DNA from 2 places in the Clostridium chromiireducens genome. Region 1 is predicted to be linked to the other one. Evidence: a T-box and tRNA genes for the amino acid it is inferred to sense, from the RefSeq annotation. Region 1 holds a T-box; the other holds one or more tRNA genes.
The links. The T-box of region 1 lies ahead of thrS (threonine--tRNA ligase). A T-box ahead of a tRNA ligase gene usually reads a tRNA of that ligase, here a tRNA-Thr.
Positions count from the first base shown of each region.

Region 2: it has a tRNA-Thr gene. The T-box ahead of thrS (threonine--tRNA ligase) is inferred to sense a tRNA for this amino acid. The anticodon was not compared.

Region 1 covers NZ_QXDJ01000006.1:153,332-156,751, forward strand. The annotation lists gene thrS (threonine--tRNA ligase) at 1-1,782, opposite strand, end outside; T-box leader at 1,913-2,164, opposite strand; gene D2A34_RS21305 (methyl-accepting chemotaxis protein) at 2,368-3,420, shown strand, end outside.
Region 2 covers NZ_QXDJ01000007.1:70,920-74,339, forward strand. The annotation lists gene mreB (rod shape-determining protein) at 1-36, shown strand, start outside; gene yyaC (spore protease YyaC) at 90-620, opposite strand; gene D2A34_RS22395 (hypothetical protein) at 717-1,118, shown strand; tRNA gene D2A34_RS22400 (tRNA-Tyr) at 1,280-1,364, shown strand; tRNA gene D2A34_RS22405 (tRNA-Val) at 1,372-1,447, shown strand; tRNA gene D2A34_RS22410 (tRNA-Thr) at 1,475-1,549, shown strand; tRNA gene D2A34_RS22415 (tRNA-Tyr) at 1,562-1,646, shown strand; tRNA gene D2A34_RS22420 (tRNA-Val) at 1,654-1,729, shown strand; tRNA gene D2A34_RS22425 (tRNA-Thr) at 1,757-1,831, shown strand; tRNA gene D2A34_RS22430 (tRNA-Tyr) at 1,844-1,928, shown strand; SAM riboswitch class I at 2,046-2,144, shown strand; gene metK (methionine adenosyltransferase) at 2,523-3,420, shown strand, end outside.

The DNA.
Region 1 (3,420 bases):
TTCAAGTCTTGCTTCTCTAATCTTATAGCCGATTTTTTCAGCTCTGTAATCTGATTCAACTTTAACGCCGTTGTTTCTTAAAGTTTTAACAACTGATTCAGCATAATCATTGTATTTATCAGAGATTGGTAATACTTTTACTTGAACTGGAGCAAGCCATGTAGGGAATGCACCAGCATATTTTTCTATAAGCATTGCTATAGTTCTTTCATAGCATCCAATTGATGATCTATGGATAACAAATGGTATTTTCTTTTCTCCATTTTTATCAATATAAGACATCCCTAATCTTTCAGCTAAAGCAAAGTCGATTTGAACTGTTATTATAGTATCTTCTTTACCATGAACATTCTTAAATTGAATATCAAGCTTTGGTCCGTAGAATGCAGCTTCACCTTCAGCTTCAGTATAGTTTATATTTAAGTGATCTAAAATAATTCTCATTTGATTTTGAGTAGATTCCCATGCTTCAGGATTATTTATATATTTTTCAGTATTGTTTGGATCCCATTTAGAGAATCTATAAGTTATATCCCCATCTATTCCTAAAGTAGACATAACATAATCTATTAAATCAATTACCCCTTTAAATTCTTCTTCTACTTGCTCAGGAGTACAAACTATATGACCTTCTGCTAATGTAAATTGTCTTACTCTTATAAGACCGTGCATTTCACCTGAAGCTTCTTTTCTAAATAGAGTAGAAGTTTCATTATATCTTATTGGAAGATCTCTATAGCTGTGTTGTTCTGCATTATATACAGTAAATTGGAATGGGCAAGTCATTGGTCTTAAAGCTAAGACTTCTGAATCTGTTTCTTCGTTTCCTAAAATAAACATACCATCTTTATAGTGATCCCAGTGTCCAGAAGCTTTAAATAAATCATTCTTAGACATGAAAGGAGTTTTAGTTAATACATATCCTCTCTTAGCTTCTTCGTCTTCAATCCATCTTTGAAGAGTTTGGAATATCTTAGCACCCTTAGGCATTAGCAATGGAAGACCCTGACCTACTTTTTCGTCAGTTGTGAAGATTCCAAGTTCTCTACCTAATTTATTATGGTCTCTCTTTTTAGCTTCTTCCAAAGCTTCTAAGTGCTCATCTAAATCTGCTTTCTTTAAGAATGCAGTACCATAAATTCTAGTAAGCATCTTGTTCTTCTCGTCACCTTTCCAATAAGCGCCAGCACTTCTAATAAGCTTAATTGCCTTAACTGATTTTATTGATATAAGATGAGGACCAGCGCATAAATCAGTGAATTCACCTATTTTATAGAAAGAAATCACTTCGCCTTCAGGAAGATCATTTATCAATTCTACTTTATATGGTTCATCTTTCATTAATTCCAAAGCTTCGTTTCTTGGAAGTGTAAATCTTTCGATTGAAGGATTTTCTTTTATTATTTTTTGCATTTCTGCTTCAAGTTTTTCTAAATCAGCAGCAGTGAATGATGTTTCACTGTCAAAATCGTAGTAAAAGCCATTCACAATAGAAGGACCTATAGCTAATTTTGTTTCTGGGAATAATCTTTTTACTGCATAGGCTAAAACGTGAGATACACTGTGTCTCAATGCATCCTTACCTTCCTGAGAATCAAAGGTACATATACTTAACTCTACATCTTTATTTATTTCTTCTCTAAGGTCGACAACCTTGCCGTTAACAACACCACAGCAGGCATTTCTAGCTAAACCTTCACTAATTGATTTAGCAATTTCGTAAACTGATAAACCAGCTTCAAATTCTTTAACTGATCCATCTTTTAAAGTTACTTTTATCATTGTTAAAACTCCTTTCAATATATAAAACATTATAATTTCTGTAATTTACATAATTTCAATAATAATATTGATTAAGTAATCATTATATAAATTATATAATTTTTTCAAATAAAAAAACTTCATCCCTAAAAATAGAGGCGAAGTAATATCCGTGGTTCCACTCTAATTACCTATTAATAGTTTAATTATATAGAAAAGTACATAACTATCTAAAAACCAACAAAATAGGTCACTTAAGCTTATCATAACGCGATAAATACGGGCTTTATTAGAGCCACTCAGAGGTGGTTTTCAGTCTAAATTTATTTAAGAATAATCACACCAGTATATTCTCTCTCTGAAAAATAAAATTTTAGCTTACTGTCCTCATCAACGTGTTTATTATAGTAATTAATATTTTCATTATAATCATTGAATTTTTGAATGTCAATAAATTAAGAAAAAAATCTATAAGTGAAAAATTCTTGAAAAATATTTTACCTGTTTTAACAATGTTTTAATCTGATTTTAATAAGAAGTTTATCAAGATGGAATAAGATTGAAATATGTAAAGTTGTATTTAGGTATTTATTTCAGGAGGTAGAAATGAATAAGAAAAATAAAAGTATAAAAGTAAAAATTATAATGTTCTTAATACCAATGCTGCTAATAGCATTTATATTGTTATCTGAACTTGGGTATAAATTTGCAAGCAATTCATTAAGGGAAAGTAACTTAAATGTAATGTCGGAAGTAACCAAGACTGCAGCCGGAAGAGCAGATGACCAAATTAAAAGTGAAATTAAGAATCTTGAGATGATTGCAAGCAATCCTATAATTAGTAATGAAGGTATCCCTTTAGAAGAAAAAGTGGAGATTCTTATACCTGCATTAAAAGCAACTGGTCAGCTAGTGATGAGTATTAGTGATAAGAATGGAAAATCAATAGATACATTAGGGAATAAAAAAGAGATAAAAACAACGCAAAGTTTCATGAAATCAATAAAAGGAGATAATGCGATAACTAATCCATATGTGGATCCAATTACTAATAAAAAGGTTATATCATATTCAGTGCCGATTAAAGATTCATCAAGTAATGTTATTGGAGTTATTACATCAGTAAAGGATTGTATGGATTTTTCTACTATAAATAAGGAAACAACTTTCTTAAGAACAGGAAATTCATTAATTGTCGATAGGAATGGAAATTTTATAGTAGCGGAAGATGAAAGTCTTGTGACTGAAAATAAAAACATAACTAATATGACGTCTGATAAAGAATCCTTAGGCGATTTAAATAATATTGGTAAAAGCATGATTATTGGAACCCAATCTGGAGTTGGAAAGTACACTTATGATGGAAAGGTAAGATATATGACATATAGCCCAATAGGAGAGACAGGTCTTTCTATTGGAATCACAGTTGAAGAAAAAGATTTATTAAGTGCACTAGACAGTTTAGGAATGGTTGATGCCATTGTGACAATAATTATGATTTTATTAATATCAGTTATAATAATAGGATTTACTATAAAGATGATAAACAGGCTATTAGGAGCTAAAAATTACGTAGATAGCATAGCAAAAGGGGACTTTTACTCACAGATTGATAAGAAATATACTAAAGTAAATGATGAAATTAGTGAAATATGTACA
Region 2 (3,420 bases), on a different contig from region 1:
GATGTAAACTCTCAGCAAATAGTGCTTATAGAATAGCAGAAAAATAACAGTCAAAATAAGTAATTTTGGCTGTTATTTTTTATGAAATTTTAAATGGTTGGGAATTGCCCGCGATTTAAGTTATAGGCTTCCATAAAAATTCTGGATATAATCTTAGCCATATCCATAATAAAAGAAAGTCTTATACTGCGAGAAAAGAAGAATTCGGCATTGTCGCTAGAGTCAACAATACCAATAACTGATGCAATTCCGACTTCTGGAAGCTCCTTGCCCACGCCTTTACCTGGATGTATTGCGTAATTTCTTATGCGAATTTCACCTATGTCGTCTTCATCACCCAAACAAGCATCAACGCCAATAATAGATGCATCAGGATGATTGGATTGTATTTCACTTAAGCGTTCATCTATATTTAAGGCGTGAATTGGAGAAGATAAGGTACCATAAACAGGTAGGGGGAAGAAATTCTCAGTTAGTATAGTTCCAACTAATGGACCAAGACAATCTCCAATGCATTTATCAGTACCAATGCAAACTATTACCGTATTTTCGGTGATATAATTTTTAATTTCTAAAGTTAGATTGTAATTAAATTTAAGATTAATATCTGGTTTCATCAAGAATATATACCCCCTTTATAGATATATATGAGGAATAGAAAGAAGATAGTATAAAAAAAATATAAATGGTAATTAATAGTAATAAAGGAGGTATTTATGAAGAAGTATTTAATAGGTTTATTTTTATTTATCACAGTAATAATGAATATTTATTTAGTATTTTACTGGGAACCACAGGGTCAAATGAGTGCAAAAAAAGAAGATGTTGAAACGGTGGTGTCATATACAAAATCAATATATAAAGTAAATAAAGGAAAAATATTGGAACAATTATCACCTGAAAATAAGAAAGAATTAGAACAAATAATGAAAAAACTATCAGCACTAGATATGGGAAGAATAAAAGAATATTATGAAGAACCTGATGAGGAAAAAGGAGTAATAAATGCTTTTAAGCTTTTAAAGAAGAGACTTTCGAGTGAGGATTACAATAAACTGGAACAACTAAGCTCTTCATTTTTAGATATAAAGAGAATAAATGAAAAAATAAAAAAATAATTAGATTACTATGTTAAATGGAAGTATGATGTAGAAATATGAAGTAATCCGGGGATAATTTCGCTAAAAAGAGTAATTATAGAGTTGAAATAAAATCACTTTGCAGATATACTAATCATTGTTGATTAGCAATACGACAAGTGCAACAAACAAAACAATATGGAGGAATTCCCGAGTGGCCAAAGGGGGCAGACTGTAAATCTGTTACGTTTCGTTTCGATGGTTCGAATCCATCTTCCTCCACCATTAAGATGGGCGCATAGCTCAGCTGGGAGAGCACCTGCCTTACAAGCAGGGGGTCACAGGTTCGAGCCCTGTTGTGCCCACCATCTTAAAAAATATAATCAAATAAACATGCTGGCATGGCTCAACGGTAGAGCAGCTGACTTGTAATCAGCAGGTTGTAGGTTCGATTCCTATTGCCAGCTCCAACAAAATAATATGGAGGAATTCCCGAGTGGCCAAAGGGGGCAGACTGTAAATCTGTTACGTTTCGTTTCGATGGTTCGAATCCATCTTCCTCCACCATTAAGATGGGCGCATAGCTCAGCTGGGAGAGCACCTGCCTTACAAGCAGGGGGTCACAGGTTCGAGCCCTGTTGTGCCCACCATCTTAAAAAATATAATCAAATAAACATGCTGGCATGGCTCAACGGTAGAGCAGCTGACTTGTAATCAGCAGGTTGTAGGTTCGATTCCTATTGCCAGCTCCAACAAAATAATATGGAGGAATTCCCGAGTGGCCAAAGGGGGCAGACTGTAAATCTGTTACGTTTCGTTTCGATGGTTCGAATCCATCTTCCTCCACCAAAAAGAATAAACATAGTTTATTCTTTTTTATTGAATATTAGCATAATAATAGATAGTTATAATATTGACTAATTATGGATGCTATGATAAAATATTTTTGAAAATTAAATTATGTAACTCTTATCAAGAGAGGTGGAGGGATAGGGCCCTGTGAAACCCGGCAACCTGTATTAATATAAGGTGCCAATTCCTGTAGATATTTCTACAAGATAAGAAAATGATTGTTAAAATCGCGCTCTTCTTATCGAAGAGCTTTTTTTATTTATCTGATGTCTAGCAACTGTAATGCTCCTAATCCCTATTAAGATTGTTGCTAACAGTGGAACGACCCTAGACGAGGCACCCCTTGAAGGTATAACTTCAACTAAGATTCAGATGAAGAATAAGCTCCACCTGAATCAAGTTTCACTTGATATAATTAAGTTTACGCATGCTTAATTATTAAAGTAAAAAATATTAGAAATCAATGGAGAAGAGTAATTTAATTTGGTTTATATTGTATTTAAAATATAATAAGTAGATATAAGTTTTTTAAAATAAAATAATATATGTATAAAATAAAATGATACATATATAAGTGAAGGAGAGAACAAAATGAGAAGATTATTTACTTCAGAATCAGTTACAGAAGGGCATCCAGATAAAATGTGTGACCAAATCTCTGATGCTATATTAGATGCTATTTTGACACAAGATCCACTTGCTAGAGTTGCTTGTGAAACATGCACTACTACAGGTATGGTTATGGTAATGGGAGAAATAACAACAAATTGTTATGTTGATATTCCAAAGGTAGTTAGACAAACAGTAAGAGAAATTGGATATGATAGAGCAAAATTCGGATTTGACTGTGATACTTGCTCAGTTATCACATCAATAGATGAACAATCAGCCGATATTGCAATGGGTGTTGATGAAGCTTTTGAATCAAGAAAAGGTGAAAAAGATGCAGTAGAGGCAGTTGGAGCTGGAGACCAAGGTATGATGTTTGGTTTTGCGACTAATGAAACAGAGGATTTTATGCCGCTTCCAGTATACATGGCTCATAAATTATCAAGAAGACTTACAGAAGTAAGAAAAGATGGTACTTTAAATTATTTAAGACCAGATGGTAAAACTCAAGTTACTGTTGAATATGAAGATAATGTACCTAAGAGAATAGATACTATAGTTATATCAACACAACATGATGAGAAAGTAACTTTAGAACAAATTCAAGAAGATCTTAAAAAGTATGTTATAGACGCTGTTGTTCCAGCAGAGTTATTAGATAGTGAAACTAGATATTTCATTAACCCAACAGGTAGATTTGTTGTTGGAGGCCCTCAAGGAGATTCAGGGTTAACAGGAAGAAAGATAATAGTTGATACATACGGTGGTTATGGTAGACACGGTGGCGGAGCTTTCTCTGGAAAAGATCCAACTAAGGTAGACAGATCAGCTGCTTATGCTGCAAGATGGGTAGCTAAGAATTTAGTTGCTGCAGGTGTTG